2 regions of the Jonesia denitrificans DSM 20603 genome follow, and region 2 is predicted to be linked to the other one. Evidence: riboswitches for the same ligand, from Rfam matches in the RefSeq annotation. Region 2 holds a riboswitch; the other holds the start of a gene.

The links. Region 2 has a riboswitch for S-adenosylmethionine ahead of JDEN_RS00965 (methylenetetrahydrofolate reductase). Riboswitches for the same ligand answer to the same signal wherever they lie in the genome.
Region 1: another riboswitch for S-adenosylmethionine. It lies ahead of JDEN_RS11980 (aminotransferase class V-fold PLP-dependent enzyme); the one in region 2 lies ahead of JDEN_RS00965 (methylenetetrahydrofolate reductase).

Annotation. Positions count from the first base shown of each region.
Region 1 covers NC_013174.1:2,554,321-2,561,550, reverse strand. The annotation lists gene JDEN_RS12000 (alpha/beta hydrolase) at 1-122, opposite strand, end outside; gene JDEN_RS11995 (alpha-glucuronidase) at 163-2,214, opposite strand; gene JDEN_RS11990 (O-succinylhomoserine sulfhydrylase) at 2,283-3,497, opposite strand; gene JDEN_RS11985 (rhodanese-like domain-containing protein) at 3,502-3,927, opposite strand; SAM riboswitch class I at 3,933-4,030, opposite strand; SAM riboswitch class IV at 4,143-4,260, shown strand; gene JDEN_RS11980 (aminotransferase class V-fold PLP-dependent enzyme) at 4,378-5,814, shown strand; gene rlmC (23S rRNA (uracil(747)-C(5))-methyltransferase RlmC) at 5,959-7,107, shown strand.
Region 2 covers NC_013174.1:202,510-209,739, forward strand. The annotation lists gene JDEN_RS00955 (cation-translocating P-type ATPase) at 1-232, shown strand, start outside; gene metE (5-methyltetrahydropteroyltriglutamate--homocysteine S-methyltransferase) at 325-2,658, opposite strand; gene JDEN_RS00965 (methylenetetrahydrofolate reductase) at 2,770-3,789, opposite strand; SAM riboswitch class I at 3,797-3,904, opposite strand; gene JDEN_RS00975 (hypothetical protein) at 4,145-4,771, shown strand; gene JDEN_RS00980 (ABC transporter ATP-binding protein/permease) at 4,901-6,742, shown strand; gene cydC (thiol reductant ABC exporter subunit CydC) at 6,739-7,230, shown strand, end outside.

The sequences.
Region 1 (7,230 bases), 400 kb from region 2:
GGTTCTGCGGGCATGACTCCGATCTGGCTCCACGCCACCATGCCGCCCACTGCGAGGAGAACAAGAACACCAAGGACAGCTAGTGTGCGCAGCGCGTACCGGCGCACCCGTGATCGTGGCATACCGTGATCCTACGCGGTGAGGGGCGGTGGTGAGGAATGGTTAGTAAATGGTGCGTCCGTGGGTGTCGGGGATCCCTGACTTTCGGAAGAAGTAGGTGCACATCTGGTCGCGCCATTCGTGTGCGCAGCGGACTTGCTCGGTCAGGCGGGTGCTTACTTCCTCGAACACCGCGGTGGGGATCGTGTCACGGAGGTTGTCCCAGGTGCGTTGGTAGTCAAGAACCTTGTCGACTCCCTCAAAGTGGGTGTCGTAGATGTGTTGGATCACCGTTTTCCCGGAGTGGAGAACGTGGGTGTAAGGAACATGGTGGAAGAACAACACCAGTTCGTCCGGGCAGGTGTCGAGGTTGTTGTACTGGTCAGCGAGTTCGGGCGGGTACTGGTCCACAAAGCGGGTGCCGGTTCGGGTGCGGTCCACACCCACACCGTCACGGTCCGCGAAGTGGTAGGTGCCCCAGGGGGAATATTCGTACCCGTCGATGTGGGGGCCGTAGTGTGCTGCACCGGGGGAGACCATAAAACCGACCCCCAGGGGGGCGGTGTATTTTTCGTAGGTGTCCCAAGACGACGCCATGATGTGGTGCAGTGTTGTGCGCGTGGCTGCTGGGGTGTGGGGGAAGGTGAGGGTGAGCCATTCGGTGAGAATGTCACCGGGGTCTGCTGTGGGATCCCAGGTGAGCCGCCCGTAGGCGTACAGGTTCGCTTGGGCGAGGGGGTGACCAGTCCAGTAGGCGCTCATTCCCACGTTGGAGACGGCGGTGAAGGACACAGGAATGTCAGCGAGGGTGGTGTGGGGGTTGCTGGTTGGCCAGAAGGTGAACCGCATGATCTCCGACCACTGGGTTCCGAGGTAGCAGATGTGCCGTTGTTGCCCGGTGTATTCCTGGGTGACTTGGAATTCGAGGGACAAGTTGGTGTGGGGCATGGCCGCGAATGTGGGGGAGATGGGTTCGCGGGCTTGGAAGTCCATGGGGCCAAACTTGATTTGGACGATGGCGTTGTCGGCGAAGGTGCCGTCGTGTGGGGCGAAGTGTTCGTAGGCTGCGCGGGCACGGTCAGTGGTGCGGTCGCGCCAGTCCTGGGTGTGGTTGTAGACGAAGGCCCGCCAGTGGACGATTCCGTGGTGTGGCGCGAGCGCCTCGGCGAGCATGTTGGCGCCGTCAGCGTGGGTGCGACCGTAGGCGAAGGGGCCGGGTTGTCCTTCGGAGTCTGCTTTGATGACGATGCCACCGAAGTCGGGGATGACAGAGTAGACGGCGGTGAAAGTGTCGGCCCACCATTGGCGCACTTGTGGGTCTAGTGGGTCGTTGCTGGTCAGGCCGCCCAGGGACATGGGAGAACCGAAACTCACGGACAGGTGGGTGCGGATGCCCCAGTTCCGGAAGATCGCGGCGATGCGGGCCACGTCGTTGATGTTGTCGGTGAGGAGGCGGGCTGCGTCACGTTCCACGTTGACGTTGTTGATGGCGACGTGGTTGATGCCCAGTGACGCCAGGAGGCGCGCGTAGTCGGCGACGCGGGTGAGGTTCTCGCGGACCGCGCCGTTGGTGTAGAAGATGGAGTCGCCAGCGTATCCGCGTTCGATCTGTCCCATCACGGGGTGAACACTGAGGTTGTCCCAGTGGTCGAGCATGCGGATCGCGGTGGCGGGGGTGTGCTTACTGGTGGGGGGCAGTGTGGTGAGGTCGTGGCGGAGGAGGGCGAAGTAACCGTAGAGCAGTGCGTTGGGGGTGCGTCCGGTGACGGTGATGGTGTCGGGTGTGGTGGTGAGTGTGTAGGCGTCATCGTGGGGGTCACCGAGGAACTGTGTTGATGCGGGTTGGTTGGTGGCGCCTGTGGGGGGTGTGAGCCGCAGGGTGAGGGTGCGTGATGTGGTGGTGGTTGCCGATGCGCGCCCCGGGTGCTCCGTGGTGGTTGCGTTGTGTGCTGCGTGGGTGATTTCGCTGCGCAGGGTGGTGATCACGGGGTGGTCGGCAAGGTGTGGCGGGATGTCGAGGGTGGTGGTGAGGTCGCCGAGGCGTGCCAGGGTTGTTGGCGGGAGCCATGCGGGGTGGGGAGAGGTGGCAGTGTGGGCGGTGGTGTCCAGAGACATTGTGGGTCCTTAAGCGTCGTTGCTTACCCGCAATAGTTTAGCAGTTGGACAAATAGAATGTGCTGGTCTTACTCGGTGCGTTGCGCGGTGACGAGGGCTTGGGTGATGTCGTCGAGGATGTCGCGGACGTCTTCGAGGCCGACGGACAGGCGGATCGTTGTTTCCGACATGCCCACTTTGGCTCGCCCTTCGACCCCGAGTTTGCGGTGGGTTGTTGTGGCAGGGTGGGTGGCAAGAGTTTTCGCGTCACCAAGGTTGTTGGAAATGTCCACAATGGTTAACGCGTTCAAGAACGCAAAAGCATGGTGTTTTTGCTGCTCAGGTGTTGTTCCTTGCGGGATGTCTAGGTCGAATGTGACGACAGTTCCACCGCCGGTTTGTTGCGTGCGCGCTAACTCGTGCTGGGGGTGGCTGGGCAGGTAGGGGTAGCGCACGTTGATGATTCCGGGGGTGGTCTCTAGTGTTTGTGCGATCGTGAGGGCGCCGGCGTTTTGGGCGGCGACCCGCACAGGGAGGGTTTCGAGTCCTTTGAGGAGCACCCAAGCGTTAAAGGGGGAGAGGGAGGGGCCGGTGTTGCGGATCATTGTTTGTACTGGCCCAGAAATGTAGTCGGTAGAGCCAAGGATTGCGCCGCCGAGGACACGGCCTTGCCCGTCAATGTGCTTGGTCGCGGAGTACACGACCACGTCAGCCCCGAGTTCAAGGGGGCGTTGCATGACAGGGGTGGCAAAGACGTTGTCGACAATGACGAGGGCGCCCGCATCGTGGGCAAGACGTGCCACGGCTGCGACGTCGATGATGTCTTGCATGGGGTTGGATGGTGTTTCAAAAAACACCACGTCAGCTGGGGTGGCGAGGGCTTCTTCCCATTGGGATAGAACGTGGCCGTCAACATAGTCGGTGCGGATGCCCCACTTGGCGAAGATGTCGTCAAAGATCACCAGGGATGAGCCGAACAAGGCGCGCGCGGCAACGATGCGCGACCCGGATTTCACCACGGCGGCGAGTGCTGTGAACACGGCGGACATGCCGGTGGCGGTGGCGTAGCAGGCGTCAGCGCCTTCCATGAGGCGCAGGCGCTCTTCGAAGGTGTGGACGGTGGGGTTTCCGTACCGTGAGTAGATGAACCGATCGATGTCGCCGTTAAAGGCAGCTTCTGCTTCCTGAGCAGTGGAGTACACGTATCCCTGGGTGAGGAAGAGAGGTTCAGAGGTTTCGTCGAAGGCGGTACGGGTTTGCCCGCCCCGCACGGCAAGGGTAGCGGGGCGTAGGGTGCGGGACACGGGGTTACTCGCCTTCGGTGAAGGTGGTGGTGGGCAGGCCGCGCAGTTTCCACCCGTTGACGGTGCGGTTGCCGTAGTCGTCGGTGTCGCCTTCGAATCCTTCAAGGACATTGTAGGCGGGGCCGTACCCGGCAACGGTGGCGGCCGTAGCTGCGCCAATGGAGCGGTTCCCAGAGCGGCACAGGAAGATGATGGGTCGGCCATCGCCCGGGGTGACCCCGGTGTTGGCGAGTTGGGTGAGGAACTGGTTGTTGGGTCCGAACGCGGTGACCCATTCGATGTAGTGAACGTCGTGGTTGATGCTGGTGAGGTCGGGGACCCCAATGGTTTGCCATTCCCCTACCGTGCGGACGTCCACGAACACGGCGTCGGGGTTCTGTGCGGCAAGGTCAAACGCTTCTTGCGGGGTTAGGTCGCCTGCATATGTCATGCTGTCCTCCATCGTTCTGGCGTTAGCACCCTCACCCGGATGACGTGTCGGGGGGTTGCTGCGGTGTCACGGTGCCAAGTCACTCGACCGCTCTGGATGGTTGTACTCAACGATCATGACCGATGACCGCAAAAAATGAGACACCCTTTTCAAAATGTGAGACGTGTGTGGTGTGGCGTTGACACCACAGACCAACATCCCACACTCTGGTGTCAGGTCACGAGTGCCAGCGTAAAACCCCGGTTTGCTGGCCGGCAACCCTCCACCTGCGGTGGGGTGCCCCGGGTGAAGACCAGGCCCCGAGCCAACCAGCTCCGGGGGCAAGCGCGGGACCTGTCACCTGACAATCCCACCCATGAGCGCCACAAGCGCCACGCACATCACGCCACACCCGTGGCGCGGCTGGGTGAACAGGCAGGCAGGGAGGTCCCCATCACCATGGAGACACACATGAACCACCACACACCATGCCTTCCCGTAGTTGGCGCCCACACCCGGGTTCCCCTCATCAACGGTGGGTCAACCACATACGCCAACCTTGACTGCGCCGCCAGCGCCCCGGCACTAGTCGCCGTCCAAGAACGGGTCAACCAAGTCCTCCCGCTGTACGCCTCCGTGCACCGAGGCGCCGGATACCTCTCCCAAGTATCCACCGCACTGTACGAAGCAGCGCGCACAAGCATCGGTCAGCATGTGGGCGCCCGCGCAGACGACGTCACCATCATCACCCGGCACACCACCGATTCCCTCAACCTCCTCGCCGGGTGCATCCCCACCAACCCTGACGGGACCCCCGGGAAAGTCCTCGTCCTCGACATCGAACACCACGCGAACCTCCTGCCCTGGCAAGCCGCATCCGGTGGGGCAACAGTCATCACCGCTGCCACAACCATCCGTGAAACCCTCACCCAACTACGCGCCGAACTAGCCCGCGACAACTACACACTCGTGGCAGCAACAGGCGCCTCCAACGTCACCGGTGAAGCACTACCCATCACCGAGCTCGTTGACATCGCCCACGCAGCAGGTGCACGCATCGTCATTGACGCCGCCCAACTCGTCCCACACCGCGGATTCTCCCTCACCACCAGCGGCGCAGACTACGTTGTGTTCTCCGGCCACAAAACCTACGCGCCCTTTGGCGCAGGTGCACTCGTTGGTCGACGTGATTGGCTCGACGCTGGACACCCGTACCTCGCAGGGGGAGGCGCGGTTCACAACGTCACACTCACCACCATCACCTGGGCGCCAGCCCCCGCCCGACACGAAGCAGGATCACCCAACGTGATCGGTGCTGTTGCGCTCGCAGCAGCGTGCGAGGCGTTAGGAAACCTCCCTGCCGGCGAACTGGAACGCCACGAAAACGTGTTGCGCACGCGGCTTGTCGAGGGTTTGTCGGCCATTGAGGGAGTACGGATCTTGCGGCTGTGGGAAGACTCCTGCGACCCGGTAGGGGTGGTTTCCTTCACGGTTGCTCAGTGCGACCCAGGGCTTGTCGCCGCATACCTGTCAGCAGAACACGGTATTGGGGTGCGAGACGGGCGTTTTTGCGCCCACCCACTGCTCACCCGGTTAGGGGTTGAGAACGGGGCGATTCGCGCATCAGTTGGGGTAGGAACCACAGTAGACGAGGTGGAACGCCTTATTGCTGCGGTCACCCAGTGGGTTGAGCAGGGAAGTGACGCCACCTACGACATCATCAACGGCTGCTGGGCTGTGCACAACGACCCACGGCCCACACCAGCCGGATCCGGGTTAGACGGTCTCATTGCAACCGCTGCTGCAGCTGTTGCCGACGTAGCAGCCGGGTGCGGCCCGACCCCGCGCACCCGCCCCACACAAACCGATACGCACCCCAAGGAGAACTCACCGGTCCCTGTGGCATAACTGCCGGTTCAGTGTGAGGAACCCTCACCCACCAGCCGCCAGCCACTTCGCTACCAGTCTCGCCACCAGCCTGACCGGTTCCAACCACCCCGATGCGCCAAGGCCCGGCAAGGCACCCGTCAACTCATGAGGAACAATAGTGAGATGCAGTGCCACCACTTTGACGCACACAGGTGCCGTTCGTGCGCCCTCCTTGACATCCCCTACGAGCGTCAACTCGCCACAAAAGCCGCTGACGTGCACGCACTCCTTGGGGAATACCCCGATCTTGACTGGCTCCCTCCCGTTGCCAGTGCCCAAGCAGGGTTTCGCAACAAAGCGAAAATGGCGGTATCTGGCACAGCAGACAACCCGATCCTTGGGATCCTTGATGCGTCCTTTGGTGGCGTTGACCTGCGTGATTGCCCTTTGTACACGCAGGGCATGCAGGAAGTGCTTGACGCGGTGAGGGCCTTCATCATGGCCGCCCGCATAGAACCGTATCGAGTTGCTGACCGGCGTGGTGAACTCAAATATGTCCTCGTCACCGAATCCCCGGACAGTGAGTACATGGTGCGATTCGTGGCCCGCTCGCAGGAACCGGTTACGCGCATCAGCAAGCACCTTCCCGGTTGGCTCGCCGAGAATCCGCAGGTGCGGGTGGTCACTGTCAACCTGCAACCTGAACACAAAGCGATCCTCGAAGGGGATCGAGAAATTGTCCTCACCAAAGACAACTCCTTGACGATGCGGGTGGGCGACATTCCTCTCTACCTGCGTCCGCAGAGTTTTTTCCAAACCAACACCCCCGTTGCGGCGCACTTGTACCGTCAAGCGGAGCAGTGGATTGCCGATGCGCGCCCACAGCACGTGTGGGACCTGTTCTGCGGGGTGGGTGGGTTCGCTTTGCATGCTGCGCCGCATGCTAACCGGGTTACCGGGGTGGAAATTAGTGCAGAAGCGATCGAATCTGCGCGCACCAGCGCGGCCGAACGGGCACTCACAAACGTGACATTTGATGCCCTCGATGCCACGACGTTCAGTACCGGACATAGTGCACGGCTAGCTGATGGCGGACCTGATCTTGTCGTGGTTAACCCGCCACGGCGAGGGATCGGCGTGGACCTTGCCGAGTGGTTGAACGCAAGTGACGCGCACACCGTTGTGTACTCAAGCTGCAACGCCCGGTCACTCGCGAAAGACCTCACCGCCATGCCGCAGTTTCAGCCCACCCGCGCCAGGCTATTCGACATGTTTCCCCACACCAACCACGTTGAGACGGTAGTATTGATGTCAAAGGTTGCGACAGACTAATAAATAAAATATTGTAAAATTAGGCTGAATCTAAGGCTGTCGATAAAAGGTATCGGTAGTTTGGAGTAAGCCTTATTATTTGAGAGAAAATATTAGTGCTAACATAATTTTCCCCCTTTGTAA
Region 2 (7,230 bases):
AGTGTGGGTTGCGGCGCTCACGTTGATTGCGGTGCAACTGTTGTACACGCTCTTGCCTGCGATGAACACCTGGTTTGGGTCCACACCGTTGCCGCTTGACCGGTGGTTGATGACCTTCGCAATTGCTGCGGGGGTGTTCCTCGTCATTGAGGTGGGGAAAGCTGTGCAGCGCCGGGTTCGGCCTGCGGTGACACCGGCGACCGTCCAGCGCGGTTCAGTGGCATCTGCTTAACGATGCGCGGGTGACAAACGGGGTGTGCGGCCAGTTGCCGCACACCCCGTTCTGGTGACCGGGCTCGCCCAGGTCAGTTGTCGTTCCTGTGGTTACGCGGTCACTGCCACATGTGCTCGCACGTCGTGGGCTGCTTGAACAAGGTTGCGTAACGACGCCACTGTTTCGTCATATCCGCGGGTTTTCAACCCGCAATCAGGGTTCACCCACAGCAACTCTGGGCGAACCGAACGCACCGCAAGGTCAAGGAGTTCCGCCAATTCTTCGACGGAGGGGACTCGGGGTGAGTGGATGTCATAGATCCCCGGGCCAACCCCGCGCCCAAACCCGGAAACGGCGAGCGCCCCCAGGACTTCCATGCGTGAGCGGGCCGCCTCAATGGAGGTGACGTCTGCCCCAAGGTGGTCAATGGCATCGATGATGTCGTTGAACTCGGAGTAGCACAGGTGGGTGTGGATTTGGGTGTCGGGGCGCACACCTGTGGTGGCAAGGCGGAAGGAGGACACAGACCAGTCGAGGTAGTCTTTGTGGTCAGCCTTTTTCAAGGGGAGGAGTTCGCGGAGTGCTGGTTCGTCCACTTGGATGACCGCAATGTTTGCTGCTTCCAGGTCACCCACTTCGTCACGGAGTGCCAGACCAATTTGTTTCGCTGTTTCTGCGAGTGGAAGGTCTTCACGGATGAAGGACCATGCCATGATCGTCACTGGTCCGGTGAGCATCCCTTTGACGGGTTTGGGAGTCAGTGACTGGGCGTAGGTTGCCCATTGTGTGGTGATGGGAGCTGGGCGGGAGACGTCGCCCCACTGGATGGATGGGCGAGTGCACCGCGAACCGTAGGACTGTACCCACCCGTTTTCGGTGACGACGAAACCATCGAGGTGTTCTGCGAAGTACTGCACCATGTCGTTGCGTTCCGCTTCGCCATGGACAAGAACGTCAAGACCCAGGTCTTCCTGCAAGCGGATGACACGTTCGATTTCGGTGCGCATCTGCACCTGGTAGTCCGCGTCAGTGAGGTCACCGCGTGTCCACTGGGCGCGTGCCCGGCGAATATCTGCTGTTTGTGGGAAGGACCCAATTGTTGTGGTCGGCAGTGGAGGAAGTTGAAGTCGTTCCTGCTGTTGCGCGACCCGTGAGGCTATCGATGCGCGTTTTCCATCGATGGTGGTTCGAGCCAGGTCAGCATGGGTGATTCCCGCAACCCGTTCCCGCACGTGCGGCACGGTCACCCCAGGGGCTGCCGCCCGGGCGGCTAACACGGTTCGCGCATCGTCGAGCTCGGATGCCACCGCATCCCATCCTTGGGTGAGACCTCGCGCTAAGGTGACAACCTCGCTGATCTTTTCGTCAGCGAACGCCAACCATGACGCTAGTGTGGGGTCCAGTGTTGGTTCGTCGGCAACAGTGTGTGGAACATGCTGCAAACTCGTGGACGTTGATACTGCCACTGAACCCGCGTGTACTCCTTCAAGCACACGCCGAGCCTGATCTAGGTCACACCGCCACACGTTGCGACCATTGACCACGCCAGCAACAAGTGTCACCCCGTCTGGGACTGCCGCAGGAAGGTCACCGTGTACGAGGTCCACCGCAACGGCTTCAACACCTGAGTTCAGCACAGGTTCTGCCAACGCACCCAACGACGCAAACGGGGCGGTCACTAGGATGTTGGGGCGCGCATCGGCAGACGTCAAACGCGCATAAGCGGCCACAAACGCTTGCTCTAATGCGGTCGCATCCACTGACAAGTTCTCTGACACCAACGCAGGCTCATCCAACTGAACCCATTGCACACCACGCTCAACGAGAACCGCCAGCAACTCCACGTACACACCCACCAACTCGTCCAGGCGTGACAACGGGTCAAAACCCGTGGAAGCGGAAGTCGCAGCTTTGGACAGCGCCAAGAACGTCACCGGACCAACAATCGTTGGGCGGGTGACAAAACCCTGCGCACGGGCCTCGTCGACCAGCGACGTCACCAACGTCGGGTTCAACACAAACGGGGTGGACTCATCTACTTCCGGAACCAAATAGTGGTAGTTCGTGTTGAACCACTTCGTCATCTCTAACGGGGCATCATCACCCACACCACGCGCCACCGTGCTGTACGCACCAACCAGGTCCCCCGACCAATCCAACGAACGGAACCGGTCTGGGATCACCCCAAACGTCACGGCCGCATCAAGAACCTGGTCATACCAACTAAACGACTCCGGGATCGAGGAGTCATCGCGCCCCAACCCGCGGGCCGCTAACCGTTCCCGGGTGGCAGCCCGTAATTGGTGGGTTGTGGCAGCGAACTCATCCGCATTGGACCGACCCGCCCACAACGACTCCAACGCACGCTTGAGCTGGCGGCGGTCCCCAATACGCGGGTACCCCAAAATCGTGGCAGACGGAAAAACAGAAGAAACAAAAGACATGGTCATCCCTCACAAGAAAACGGAAAACCCTACAGTCGCCCACACGGCGCGACCAGCAGAGACGGACACGTCACCACCCGATCACAAGGCACCACACGGGGCACCCGCAACCTACGCAGTGACAGGGGATGCGCCAACCTGCGGCCACCCGGCCACATCCACTGGCTGCGGTGAACGCACAGGCGCCACCCCACCCAGTGAACCTCCGAGGTGTACGCCCTCGAGCAGGTCCAGTGCAGGTTCGTGCTTATTAAACGTGTAAATGTGCAACCCGGGGGCCCCGGAGTCAAGGACCGCGTTCGCTAAATCCACTGACGCCGCAATGCCGTGAGAGTGCCGCACATGGGGGCTAGCAATCGCATCTAACTGTGCTGCTAACTCAAGGGGGACCGGTACTCCGGTCAACTGTTCCAACCGTCGTAACCGTTGTGGATCGGTCATCGGCAAGATGCCAGCCACGATGGGAATGGTGACACCCAAGGAACGTGCCACATCCACAAACTCGGTGTACGCCGACGCCGTGTAGAACAACTGGGTGATCGCAAAGTTCGCGCCAGCTTGCTGCTTTTGCAACAGTCGGGCAGCTTCTTGTTCACGGGTTGTCCCCGCATCGCGGTTCCCCTCTGGGAACGTCGCAACCGCGATGGTTAACGGCTTCATTGCCCCACGCAGCGCCTCAGACGCATCTGCCTGACACCGTTGCGCTTCCACATCACGCAGAAGCGCAATGAGTTCGAGCGACGACACCACACCGTTGGTGGGTGGCGCCCAGTCAGGTTGGTCCTTTGGTGGGTCTCCCCGCAACGCGAGGAACGTGCGCGCCCCGGCTGCCAGGAAATCATCAATGGTGTCTGCCACGTTGTCTCGAGTCGCCCCCACACAGGTGAGGTGCGCGATCGGCAACACGTTGGTGTGTTGCACGAGAGTTTCCACCACTGTGCGCGCCGAATCGCGGTCGCCCCCCGCTGCGCCGTAGGTGACGGACACAAAATCGGGATGCGCCTCAACAAGCTTGCGGGCAGTGTTCCAAAACTTTGGTGCCGCCGCAGGGTTACGCGGAGGCATCAACTCGAACGACACCGTAGGCCGGTGAAATCCGCGAGCTGTGGCTGACACGTCAAAGGAAGCCATGACTAATTCTCCATCGGATCTGGCGTTAGCACCCGTTTCCCTGTGGAGGCTTCCGTTCAGGAGTGGGTTGCTGCGGCGTCAACGAGCCAGAACTCTCGGCCGCTCTGGATGGAACAGAACACGATCAGTGTGCACCGGATTCCGGTGCGTGAACAACCAGCGTCCACATTGTGGGCTTCTGTGTCGCGGGTGGAGAACTTCTTTCTTTCACCCTGTAAGTCCACGGGGAGTTGTGACACAAACATGGTGGGGACACAGTGGTGCCGCCCAGATCACAACAGGGCTTTGGGGGAAGCGTGATCGGGCGGCACCAAACCCTTAGTGCCGGGTTGATTGATGAGGAAAAGGTGGAGGCATGTCACCAGTGACACCTGCGACGGGGATCATGCTTGCTCCCGAGGGACGCAGGTTCTCTGCGCCTCTTGTTTCTCGGTTTCGCGTGGTGACTCTTCCGCGACCGGTGCTGGTTGTGTTGGCTGCGACAGGGCTGGGTGTCGTGTTGATCGGTGTTGATCACGGGGTGTCCTCGGTCGGTACCCGAAGTGGTTCTGTGTCCAGTTTTGCGGCGGTGATTGACCCGCAGGTGTCATGCTCGCAGTGGTGGCTGATCACCCACCTGGCATTGATGTTACTCATTCCTTTTGTCATGTTGTGGGCGGTGCAGCCGTTGTCCCAGGAGCCCGCCGCCCGACGCGCCGCGAACTTACCGCAGGTGCCCCTGTTGATCGCAGCGTTAACAATCACGGTCGGGTCTGCACTGGTGATCACGGTGGCGTCCATGATGCCCATGGTGCAACCCTTCGCGCATGCGGCGACCGTGTATGCGGCGAGTGGCCCCTTTGTATCACTGGGGTTGTGGGCTGCCTTGTTTGCTGGGACTTTTGCTGCTGAATCACGCCGTTGGGGGTACGTGTGGTGGGTGTGTTTGATGGGAGTGCTCGCAGTGGTCGTTGAAGGCGGGTTGCATCTTCTTGTGCGCTAGTTACATCGGGTGTGACCAGGATCAATAACCGATGCGCGCACCTACTGAGTGCCACCATGTTGCGTGTGTTAGGTTGCAGTCATGTCGGCGTCCCACCCTTCGTCACCCCCGTCCTCACGACCTGATTCTGTGACGACTTCCCGGCCAGGTCACCCCGGTCACCCAACCGGCAATGGTCACCCCGGCGACCGTGACGGTTCTCGCGCAAAGGGCGGGCCAAGTGGGCCGCCGCCGGTGGACCCAGCGTTGCTGTACTCACCACTTCTTGCCCGCACAACTCGTTGGTCGGCAGTGTTGTTCAGTGCCGCATCGGTTGTCACGGGCCTGTTGTTTGTGCTGGTTGGCGCGGTGGTGGACCGGTATCTCGCGACCTCAGGGGCCACCCCAGACATTGTGGAAGCAGGGACGCTTCCAGACGCAAACCAGGCCCCGTTTGCTCCGCTTGTTGCGGGAATCAGCCCAACAGTAGGGGAATGGTCCACCCTGGTGGTCGCGGTTCTTGCCGCCGTGCTCACCGGTGCCGGGGTGTGGGTCACGGCGCGAGGAAGCGCGCGTGAAGAAGCAACGGTCCGTGACCGCATCATTCGGCAGATCTTGCGGGTCGGGCCAACGCCACGGGCGGGTGATCGCACGGGAGCAGTGGTGTCCATGGCCATGGACGGCGCGGAACGGGTCGCCGCGTACCGGGTGGGGTTTGTGGGTCCATCGGTTGCTTCGGTGGTGTCGCCGGTGTTGGTGTTAGGTGTGATTGCGCTGTTCATTGATTGGGTGACAGCGCTTGTTGTGCTGGTGTTAGTGCCACTTATTCCGGCTGCTGTGTATGGGTTTCAGCGGGCGTTTCGGCGGGTGTCAGGTCAGTCCCGGGCGCAACGTCAGGCGTTAGCGGCCGATTATTTGGATGCGTTGCAAGGGTTAACTACCTTGCGTTTGTTACGGGCGGCTCCCCTCATGCAAGCACGGTTGGCGGCTGCAGGTGAACGCAACCGCCGCTCTGTGATGCGGTTGCTTGCGGTCAATCAGGTTGTCATTTTGGTGACTGACGGCGTGTTTTTCCTCATCATGGTGTCTGCGCTGGCGGTGCTCGCGGTGGTGCGTCTTGACGCTGATGTGATTACCGCCGGTCAGGGGTTGGCGTTGATCCTGATGACTACAGTGTTGTTGGAGCCGTTGGCGAAGGTGGGGTCATTCTTTTATGTCGGGTTGGGTGGCCGGGCTACAGAGCGTGGCATCGCACGGATCCTGCGTAGTCAACCTGGCGTGGTTGGTGGTCGTGATCCGCTGGGTGCAGTGGCTTCTGCTTCTGTTCCAGTGCTTGAATTTGCCGATGTGACCTGCGGTTACGGGGATACGCCGGTTCTTCGTGGAGCGAGTTTTTCGGTCAATGCAGGGGAGCATGTGGCCATTGTGGGGCGCTCGGGGGCCGGTAAATCTACGATTGTGCGGCTCATTGAACGTTCGTTAGACACGCAGGGAGGGCAGGTCCTTTTTGGTGGCGTTCCGGTGACCGATGTGACGGTGACGTCAGCGCGAGCGTTCAGTGCGGTGGTGCGACAGTCCACCTACCTGTTTACGGGGACGATCCGTGAGAATCTTGCGGTTGCCTGCCCTGACGCTAGCGACGAAGACATGTGGGCGGCGCTAGCACGCGCTCACCTTCGGGCGGACGTTGAGGCAATGCCCAACGGGTTGGACACACGTGTGGGTGAACGCGGGGCGACACTGTCCGGGGGGCAGGCGCAACGGCTTTCTTTAGCACGGGCGTTATTGTCGGGGTCTGGACTCATCGTGTTGGATGAACCGACGTCACAAGTCGATGTGGCCAGTGAGCGGGCGATCCTTGATGCCATTGATGAGATGGTGCGCAGTGGGGAGCGCACAGTTGTCACGATCACTCACCGGGCTTCGTCGTTGCGCACGGTCGATCGTGTTGTGCGCGTCGAGGGTGGCGTTGTTCAGGAGGTGACACAGTGAACCAGTCGTTGTCAGCGTTGTGGTGGAGTGCCACTCATGTGCGTTCCGTGTTGTGGCCGCTCATCATCTCGACGGTGTGCCGCATCATTGACCAGGTGTTGGCGGTGGCGCTGCTTGCTGTTGCTGCGACCGGGGTAGCCCGAGCTGTCACAAGCACCGTCCATGTGGGGCACCTGGTTTTGGTGTTAGCAGGCTTGACGCTCATGAAAGCGATCGTGCGGTACGTCGAACAGTACTCAGGGCACTATGTGGCGTTTAAAGCACTCGAAGAGCTGCGGGTTTTCGCTTTTTCGCGGCTGTGGCCAGGTGCTCCAGCAAACACTGTCACTGCGCACACCGGTGACCTGCTCACCCGTGTCACTAAAGACATTGACCGGGTTGAAGTGTTTTTCGCTCACACCATCGCCCCGGTCATCTCAGCGGTCGTTGTCCCGGTGGGTGTCCTTGTCTGGTTGGGCGCCGCAACGTCCCCTGTGGTGGCGTGGATC